One region of the Sphingomonas lutea genome, then DNA from elsewhere that is predicted to be linked to it. Evidence: predicted binding sites of a transcription regulator. Region 1 holds the regulator's gene; each other region holds the start of a gene.

Region 1 (3,268 bases):
TCCCTCGCTCAGGCGCGTGGTGAGATTGCCGAACGGCTGGCCCGCGAAAAGCGGGGCACGGCGCTCGAAGAGATGGTCGACAAGGTGCAGACGGCAATCGATGACGGCGCCAATTTCGCCGAAGCCGCCGCGGCGGCGCGGCTGGAGACGACGACGACGCCGCTGATCATGCCCAACGGCCGTTCGCGCGTGGACCCCGCCTATCGCGCCCCCGCCGACCTTGCCAAGGCGATCACGGAAGCCTTCAAGATCGCGCCCAACGACCCGCCCGAAATCATCCCGCTCGGCGAGAACCAGGGCTATGCGCTGATGTCCCCGGCGCAGGTCGTGCCCGCCGCCCCGGCGCCGCTGGCCAGCATCCGTGACCAGGTCCGCAACGACTGGATCGAGAGCCAGGCGCTGATCCGCGCCCGCGCCGCCGCATCGGCGATCGCGGCCAAGGCAGCGCGCGGCATGCCGCTCGCCCGGGCGGTGCGCGAAGCAGGCGTCGCGCTTCCGGCGGTTCGGCCGATGGCTGCGCGGCGGATCGAGATCGCCAATGCCAATGCCGTGATCCCGCCCGCGATGCGGATGCTGTTCACGCTGCCGCAGGGCAAGAGCCGGATGGTCGCAGACCCGCGGAACGGCGGCTTCTTCGTGGTCAAGGTCAACAAGATCGTGCCGGGCAATGCCCTCCTGCAACCGGCGCTGATCGCCCGGATGCAGACCGAGCTGCAGCAGGCGATCGGCGAGGATTATGCGGCGCAGCTGATCAACGCCATTCGCGCCGACGTGAAGATCAAGCGCAACGAATCGGCGATCGCCGCGGCCAAGCAAAGGATGACGGCCAGCGGCTTCTGACGCTCGGCTTGACGCGAACCTTTTCGTTGCCTACACGTTCCCCGTCTGTTCTTGACAGGGGTCGATGATGCTCACCGCCAAGCAACGCGAATTGCTGCTGTTCATCGATGCGCGCCTCAAGGCGGGCGGGATTTCGCCAAGCTTCGACGAGATGCGCGAAGCGCTCGACCTCAAGTCGAAGTCGGGCGTTCACCGCTTGATCTCGGCGCTCGAGGAACGCGGGTTCATCCGCCGCCTGCCCAACCGGGCGCGCGCGCTCGAAGTGGTCAAGCTGCCGGAGACGCAACCGTCGAACGTCGCGCAATTGCGCCTCAGCGCGCCGGCGGCGGCCAACGACACGATCGAAATCCCGATGCACGGGCGGATCGCCGCCGGTACGCCGATCGAGGCGTTGCAGGGTACCGAGGGTTTTGCCGTCCCCGCGGCTTTGCTTGGACCGGGCGAACATTATGCGCTCGAAGTGTCCGGCGATTCGATGGTCGACGAGGGGATCCTTGACGGCGACTTCGCGCTGATCCGCAAGGCCGATGCCGCGCGCGACGGCGAAATCGTCGTGGCGCTGATCGACAATGAGGAAGCCACGCTCAAGACCTTCCGCCGCGAAGGCCGCATGGTCCGCCTCGACCCCGCCAACGCGCGCTACGAACCGCAGCGCTACGACGAGAGCCGCGTGACGATCCAGGGGCGGCTGGCGGGACTGATCCGGCGCTATTGAGGTGCCGGCCCCACGCATCGATTATGTCGAGCTGCCCAGCGCCACCGCGCATGAGCTGACGCGCGCCTTTTATGCGCGGGCATTCGGCTGGACGTTCGCCGATTACGGGCCCGATTATGCGTCGACGACGACCGGCGATGTCGACGTCGGGTTGAATGGCCAGCCCGAGGATGCGCTGTCCGCGCCCTTGCCGGTGGTCCGCGTCGACGATCTCGACGCCGCATTCGACGCCGTGACCAAGGCCGGCGGGATCATCGCCAAGCCGATCTTCGCGTTTCCCGGCGGCCGCCGCTTCCACTTCATCGATCCGTCGGGAAGCGAGCTTGCGGCATGGGAGGCGGTGCCAGAATAGCCGCTAACGCCCGATTCCCCACGGATGATCGCCGACGCGGTCCGCCACCGTGTCGAGGCGCGGGGGATCGTCGAGGAAGATCGCAACGCCGCCGCTTTGCGCCAGCGCTGCACGATCGAGCTTGAGCCAGCGCGGGGTGCAGCCGCGCGGCAGGCGGCGATCGGCAACCGCGATGTCGGCCGCGGCGCAGGCGCGGGTCAGCGCGGCCCAATCGATCCGTTGCGACGATCGGATGGCGAGCAAGCGCCAGCGCCGCCCCGCGTCGCCCAACTCGGCCACGCAGGCATCGCGCGAGCAGTCGCTGCCGGGGAGGTCACCAAGCGGGAGCGGATCGCCATCGAACGCGGCCGATTCGGCGAGCACGCTGCGAATGTAATCGCCCGAGCGTTCGCGCAGCAGCATTGGCGTGCCATCCGCGCGGACCACGGCGAGATGGCGGCCATCCCCGGTAATCAACAGGTCGGGCGTCGGCGCAGTCGCCGCGCCGATCGCGCCGATGAGGGCGGGCACGAGCCCGAGCAGGCGCATCCGGCTGGTCCACAGGCACAGCCACAAACCGCCCGCGATGATCGTTCCGAACGCCCAGCCGGGCATTGAGGGCAGCATTGCGACCGCGCCCCGCGCCGACGCGACCCAATGGGCAAGGCCGAGTAGCGCACCGAGCGCGACGTCGGTCACCCACCACAAGGGCTTGCCGAGCCCGATGCTGTCGAGCAGCAGCGCGCCCGCCTCCGCCGGCATGATGACGAAGGTGGTGAGCGGGATCGCGGCGATGTTGGCGGCGACGCCGTACAGTCCGGCGCGGTGGAAATGGTAGAGCGCCATGGGGATGAGCGCGGCCTCGACCGCGAGCCCGGTCAGGACCATTGCCAGCAGGGCGCGGCCGATGCGCGCGAATGATCCCTCGTCGCGCCGCTCGAGCATTCGCCGTCCCCAGCGGCTCGAGTAAAGCGCGACCAGCGCTGTGACTGCGGCGAAGCTCATCTGGAAGCTCGCGCCCGCCAGCGCTTCGGGCCGGAACAGCAAGACGACGATCGCTCCGACCGCGATCAGGCGGATGCTGATCGCCTCTCGCCCGAGCGCGATCCCGGCGAGCACGAGCAAAGCGGCGATGCAGCTGCGCACGGTGGGCACCTGTGCGCCGGTGAGGAGGGTGTAGCCGACCCCGGCGGCGGCGCCGACGCCCGCGGCGACAAGCACGAGGTTGAAGCGCAACGCCAACCGCTCGCTCAGCGCCAGCAATTTGAGCGCAAGCCACATCGCCACCGCGACGACGGCGGCGATATGCAGGCCGCTGACCGACAGCAGATGCGTGAGGCCGCTTCGCCGCATCGCCTCGGCGTCCTCGGCGTCGACGGAAT
Region 2 (3,268 bases), 1.0 Mb from region 1:
TTCGGCCAGGGCGTGGCGATCCCGCACGGCAAGATCGACGGCCTGACGCGCGTCTATGGCCTGTTCGCGCGCCTGTCGGAGCCGATCGACTATAAAGCGATCGACGGGCGGCCGGTGGACCTGGTCTTCCTGCTCCTGTCGCCGCCCAATGCCGGTGCCGAGCACTTGAAGGCGCTTGCCGCGATCAGTCGGATCACGCGCAACGTTCCTACGCTGGAGAAAATGCGTGGCGCGCGCAGCCGCGACGCCTTGATGGCGGTGCTGTTGGGGGCCGATGAGCGCGACGCCGCCTGATCCGGGCGCGTCATCCTGACCGATCGCCTGCCATCGGGGCTCGAAGTCGCCGCCATTGTCCGGCAGGCGCAGGTTGCCGGCGACTTCGCCGCAATCCTCCGTCGTGGCGATCCCGACCGCGGCGCGATCCTCCTGATGGTGAGCTCGCGTGGGTCGCATATCGCCTGCCTCGAACGCGTGCTGGGCGCGTCCGGCGACTACGGCTGGCAGCGCACCGGCCCGGCCGATTCGGCGAGTTCCACGGAAATCCGCGAATTCCTCGCCAAGCGCGCACGGTTCGACGAAGATTCGTGGGCAGTGGAACTGGATATCGCGGACGCCGAACGGTTCATCGCTGAAACAATCTCCGCGGGTTGACCCCGCGGAACAACCGTTAGACACCCGTATCAACAACAAGAGCGGGGGCATTTACCCGGGCAACATCGGGAAATGCCACGCGAGACGGGCAACACTCAGGGGGCGATCAGCGGAAGTATTCGCGCGTATTCCTTCGCCCCCATTACTTTGGGCTGTTGACCGCAAATTTAACGGTATCGATGACTGTCATGCTTCGAACGGGGCTGCTGTTCTGTGCAGTACTGAGCGCAAGCTCGATTGGACCTGCGCAGGCAGGGCCGTCGACCGAGCCGGTCCTTCCGGTCGAGACCGTGGCGCTGCCACAGGTCAATGTCCCGAATCTCCTCGACGAGGCGGGTGAGCCCGCGCTGTCCGCGCCGGTGAGCGAGCCGCAGCCGGCGGTCGTCGAGCGTGAAGAGCCGACCGTCAGTCGCAGCGCCGATCTTGCGGCCAAGGTTGCGCAGCTGCGCGCCTCGGACCCCGGCAGCCGCCAGCTGGAATGCCTGGCGACCGGCATTTACTTCGAATCCAAGGGCGAACCGCTGTCGGGCCAGCTTGCCGTCGGCCACGTCATCGCCAACCGCGCCGAATCCGGCCGCTTCCCTGATTCCTATTGCGGCGTGCTGTTCCAGCGCGGCCAATTCTCCTTCATTCGCGGGCGCTCGCTGCCGAGCGCGCCGCGCTCGAGCCGCCACTGGCTGAACGCGGTCGCGGTCGCCAAGATCGTCGACCAGGAATTGCACCAGTCGCCGGTCGGCAATGCGCTGTTCTTCCATGCGCGCCGCGTGTCGCCGAAGTGGCGCCTGAAGCGCGTCGCATCGATCGGAAACCACGTCTTCTACCGCTAGAAAAGCGGTCATTGTTGCGGGTGGGGTGCGGGGCAGTTGCGCAGGTGCGCGGCTGCCCCGCCTTTTATGCGCGACGCCTAGCCGCCGGTCCCGCTTTGTTCTAGCAAAGCGGCATGGCTACCCTGCCCGAGTCCCCCTGCTTTGCCGACGCGCCGCCGATTGCGACCGATGTCGCGCGCGGGGTGACGCGGCTCCTGTGCCGGCACGATCTGTTCGCAATCTGTGAAATCCCGCTGCCCAACGGCCGCCGCGCCGACCTGATGGCGATCGACGCCAAGGGCAGCCTGACGATCGTCGAGATCAAGGTCGCGCGCGCCGACCTGCTCGGCGACGGCAAGTGGCGCGATTATCTCGATTATTGCGATCGCTTCTTCTGGGCCGTGCCCCCCGGCCTCGCGCATATCCTGGAGGAGGAGCGCTATTTGCCCGGGGAAGCGGGGCTGATCGTTGCCGACCGTTACGACGCTGCGATCGTGCGCGATGCCGGGCATCGCCCGCTCGCGCCGGCGCGGCGCAAGGCCGAGGTGCTGCGCTTCGCGCGCCGCGCCGCGCGGCGTCTGGCGGCGCAAATCGACCCGTCGCTCGGCGACGCGATCTAGAGGCGGAAGTTGGTGGCGGTCGTGGCCGGCTTCTTGGCCTCGATCGCCTGCAGGATCTGGCGCGAACGCGTGTCGCGCTTGGCGTAATCGCGCGCCGACAAGCCCGCGGCCGTGTCGGCCTTGTCGGGATCGGCGCCGGCGTCGAGCAGCAGGCGGACGATCGGCAATTGCCGTTGGTGCACCGCCGCGATCAGTGCGGTTTCGCCGCTGCGATTGGTCTGGTCGACCCGGGCCTTCTTCGACAGCAGCCAGCGCACCGCATCGTGGAAGCCGACGCGCGCGGCCAGGATCAAGGGGGTGTCGCCGCCCTTGCCCGGAAGATTCACATTGGCGCCCTTGCTGATCAGGAAGCCGGTCCATTCGGCGTCTTCGCGCGCAATGGTCACGGTCAGCGGCGTGCTGCCGTCGTCGCCGCGCACGTCGAGGATCGCGCTGCCGCCCGTCCGCGCCAGCTCATTCGCCTTCAGCGCATCGCGTTCCTTGATCGCATTGAGAAAGGCGATCTTGTTGCTCAGCAACGTGCCTTGCGCGTGCGCCGGGCCGGCGGTGGCGAGCAATGCTGCGGCGGCAATCGAAATGACAAATGACTTCACGGACGTGATCCCCAAGGCCCCGAACTTGATCGGTGGCGGTTAGCAGCGCAAGGATAGCTCTGTCATGAATGGTCGCAACGCCTTCTGGGAAAAGCCCCTGCGCGAGCTCGATCGCGGCGAATGGGAAGCGCTGTGCGACGGCTGCGGGCGCTGTTGCGTCCACAAGCTCGAGGATGAGGACACGGGCGAGCTCTACCCGACCAACGTCGCGTGCAAATTGCTCGACCGCCGCAACGGCCGCTGCACCGATTACAAGAACCGCAGGCGCCGGGTCGCGGACTGCGTCACGCTCGATCGCGCCAGCCTCAACAGCCTCGAATGGCTGCCTGAAACCTGCGCCTACCGCCTGCGCGCGGCGGGGGAGCCCTTGTTCGATTGGCATTATCTGATCAGCGGCAGCCGCGAGACGGTGCACGCGGGGGGGCAATCGACGCGCGGCTGGACGGTCAGCGAGGATGATGCTGGGGAGCTTGAGTGGCATGTGGTCGACCGCGCGCTCTGACGCGGCGCTCGAAGCCCGCTTCCCCGTTCCGATCGACGTCCGCCCGATGCGCAGCGCGCGCCGCTTCCGCCTGCGCTTCGATGCCGCGGCGGGCGT
Region 3 (3,268 bases), 1.2 Mb from region 1:
TCCACAAGCGAATCCTGGCCCGCGCGCAAATCCTCGGTCCAGTCGGCCTGCAACGCGAAAGCGTCGAATCCGAATTCGGGATTGAGCGCCGCCGCCTTGTCGGCGAGCAGACGGTGCAGATGCCTGGGCTCGCGGCTCGGGATCGAGGTTGCGACCGCGGCCACCGCCACGCTGCCGTCGACGCGATATCCCGCCAGCGACACCCGCCGCGCGCCGAGCCGCCGCTGCTCGAGCTGGCGGACGAGCGGCGCGATCAGCCGTTCGAGCGCTTGGCTCGGCGCCTCGGGGTGAGTCGCCGGCTCTTCCAGCCGAAGCAGCGCGCGCGGCGGCTGCTCGGCCGGCACCGCGGTCAGCGGCTCCGCCTTGCGGCCCAGCGCACGGTCGAGTGCGTCGACCGGATTGTCCGCCTCGCGAAACCGGCGCGCCAGGCTCCGCCGCTCGATTCCCGCGAGCTGGCCGATGGTCTTGAGCCCCAAGCGCTCAAGCGTCCGCACCGCCTCGGGCGGGAGGCGCAAGGCGGCGACGGGCAGCGGGGCGAGGGCGGCGCCAATTCCCCTCTCCCCGGCGGGGAGAGGGCGACTCGACGAAGCTGAGCGGGGTGAGGGAGAGGAAAATCTGGCGAGTGCCCATGCCGCGCCCGCCGTCGGCGCAATCGCCACCCGCGCCGTCAGCCCCGCTCCCGCGAACCGCTCGCGGATGTCTGCAACCAGCCCCGCCTCACCGCCGAACAGATGCGCGACCCCCGTGACATCCAGCCGCAACCCGTCCGCCCCGCCTGTCCCGAGCGAAGTCGAGGGGCCTGTCCCGAGCGAAGTCGAGGGCTCCACCTCGACCAACGGCGACCAGCGCCCCGCCCAGCGCGCCAGCCGCTCGAGCAAAGCCGCATCGCCCGCCGGATCCGCCAGCACCGCGACCAGTCCCGGGTCGATCGCCCGCGCATCGGTCAGCCGCGTTCCAGCATGCGCACCGCGCGCGGCGGCGGCGTCGGTGACGGCGTGGATGATCGGCCCGTGCGTGCCTTCGACGGTCAGGACGATCGGCTGGTCAGGCGCGGCGTCGCTCGTTTTCGCCCAGCGCTCGATCGCCAGGCGCGGCAACCAGATGGACGCGATCTGCCTCATGGAAAACGCTCCACCGCCCCGGCGGCGCCCCACGCGCGCGGAACAGCTCGGCGTCCCATGCCGGTGCGCCCGATGCCTTGGGGTCGAGCGGATTTGGCAGCGACGGCGCGCTCGCGATCCGCCAGCGCATGCGCGCCCCGCTGAGGTTGGCGGTGGCGCCCAGCCGGACCAGCCAGCACGGCACCCCGCTGCGTTCGGCCGCGACCGCCAGCCGGCGCGTGGCGGTGAAATCGAGCGCGCGCGGGTCGCCCCACAATTCGCCGATGACGCAGGACAAGGCCGCGCATCTTACGCCCTCCTCCATCGCCCACAGCGCGTCACGCGCATCGCGCGCCTCGACATGGAGCAGCGGGAAGCGCGGCAGCCCGGGCGGATAGATCCGCCCGCTTTCAAGGATCGCCATGCGGTCCTGCACCCACAGCACGGGCCGCGACTCATCGACCTGGGCGAGCAGGAACCCCGCCCACCCGCCGTCGCGCGGGTGAGCCGCGAACAGCTCGGACAAGGTTGGGCGCGGCGGCGAGGGCAGCACCATCCTCCCCACGAGTTCGTGGGAGGGGTTCTGTCGGCCCGCAAGATGGCCTCCCTCCCCGGCAAATGCTGGGGAGGATGAATCCGCCCATCCGGAGCGCGCCAAAGCACCTCCGCCGGCGACCAGGGACAAGCTTCCTGCCACACGACTCACAACGTTTTTGTTCTAGTTTTGTTCTTGTCTCTCGACTCCGCCTCGGGAGTCAATGGCGCGACTCGCGCCGCCCCAGATCAGCCGACGACGCGCGCTTCGGCGACCGGCATCGACGATGTCGGCCGCGTGACCGGCGGCTTGCCTTCCGCCTCGGTCAGGAAGGCCGAAATCTCCGCCACCACCCGGCTCAGCGCCGGGCGATAGACGGCAAATCCCATGTGATGGGTGTCGATCTCGACCGCCTTGTCGGCCTCACCCGGGCGCCCGCGCGCGGCGCTTGCGGCGACGATCCCGTCGCGCCGGCCCCACATTGCCAGCGTCGGCACCGGCGGCTTGTGCTGCAAATTGGGGAAGGGCGGCTCGTTGACGTCGTGCCCCGCGATCCGCTCGTACAATTGGCGCACGTTGGTGCTGGTCTTGAGGTCGCCGCTGAATGGCGATCCCAGTGTCACCACGCCGCGCACTTTCTGCGGGCAGCGATGCGCCACCTGGCGCGCGAACATGCCCCCAAGCTCCAGCCGACCACCAGCACGCCGCGCTGGTCGGCCAGCTCGTCAAGCCGCTTTTCGAGCAGTTCGAGCGTGTCGCGCTTGGCGCCGGTGTTGATGCCGAGCAACCACGGATGCGCGCACCAGCCTGCCCGGGCAAGCGCGCGGCGCAGCTCCATCGTCGTCCGGTCGGTCGCCAAGAAGCCGGGGATGACCAGCACGGGCGGCCCGTCTTCAGGGCCGCGCGGCCCCAGCGGACCAAGCCCCGACAGCAGCCGCGGAATGTGCCAAGCCACCTCGCGCAGGCGGTGCCATCCCGCCGGCGCCAGGTCGTCGGGATGAACGTCGTCACGGCCCGAGGCCGGGGCGCGCGCGGTGGGTGTCCGTTCCCACTTCATGACCGCAAAATGGGGTCTTTCCGTTGCCGGAACAATAACGTTCGGGAATCAGGCGTGATTTTTCAGGAAGCTATGGATTTCGCGCACCACTTCGCGCGCCGCTTTGGGCGACACCCCGAATGCCATGTGCGTGCATGTCAGCTCGACTTCGCAATCGCGCTCGTCGTCGAGCCCGCGCGCCGATCGCGGCGCGATCAGGCCGTCCTGCCGCGACCACAAGGCCAGGCATGGCACCGGCGGCTTGGCAGTGATCCGCGGCAGCGGCGGCTCATCGACCTTGTGGCCCGCGATCCGCTCGTACATCCGCCACACATTGTTCTGCTTGGGATCGCCGGAAAAGGGTGATCCGAGAGTCACCACCGCCCGCACCCGCTCGGGTGCCGCGCGTGCCAGCTCGCGTGCGAACAGCCCGCCCAAACTCCAGCCCACGACCAGCACCGGGTCCGTTGCGCCAATCGCGTCGAGCCGCGCCTTCAGCGTCTCGACCGTGTCGGCGCGCGCGCCCCAATTGATGCCATTCTCCCAGCCATGGACGCGGAAGCCCGCATCGGCCAGCGCGCGGCGCAGCGCCGCGGT

What was found. The regulator LexA, encoded in region 1, represses DNA repair genes until DNA is damaged. The targets are predictions, from matches to a motif close to GTTCCNCNCTTGTTCT.
Region 2: the regulator LexA is predicted to act here: its motif matches at 1,565-1,580, upstream of H9L13_RS01555 (MmcB family DNA repair protein).
Region 3: the regulator LexA is predicted to act here: its motif matches at 1,816-1,831, upstream of H9L13_RS02160 (ImuA family protein).

Annotation. Positions count from the first base shown of each region.
Region 1 covers NZ_CP060718.1:1,682,639-1,685,906, forward strand. The annotation lists gene H9L13_RS08675 (peptidylprolyl isomerase) at 1-840, shown strand, start outside; gene lexA (transcriptional repressor LexA) at 908-1,555, shown strand; gene H9L13_RS08685 (VOC family protein) at 1,557-1,907, shown strand; gene H9L13_RS08690 (ComEC/Rec2 family competence protein) at 1,911-3,268, opposite strand, start outside.
Region 2 covers NZ_CP060718.1:299,613-302,880, forward strand. The annotation lists gene H9L13_RS01540 (PTS sugar transporter subunit IIA) at 1-294, shown strand, start outside; gene H9L13_RS01545 (DUF1491 family protein) at 349-651, shown strand; gene H9L13_RS01550 (cell wall hydrolase) at 831-1,478, shown strand; gene H9L13_RS01555 (MmcB family DNA repair protein) at 1,592-2,077, shown strand; gene H9L13_RS01560 (ankyrin repeat domain-containing protein) at 2,074-2,670, opposite strand; gene H9L13_RS01565 (YcgN family cysteine cluster protein) at 2,735-3,172, shown strand; gene H9L13_RS01570 (M48 family metallopeptidase) at 3,150-3,268, shown strand, end outside.
Region 3 covers NZ_CP060718.1:417,193-420,460, forward strand. The annotation lists gene H9L13_RS02155 (Y-family DNA polymerase) at 1-1,121, opposite strand, end outside; gene H9L13_RS02160 (ImuA family protein) at 1,045-1,656, opposite strand; gene H9L13_RS02165 (hypothetical protein) at 1,884-2,261, opposite strand; gene H9L13_RS02170 (esterase/lipase family protein) at 2,255-2,692, opposite strand; gene H9L13_RS02175 (alpha/beta fold hydrolase) at 2,741-3,268, opposite strand, start outside.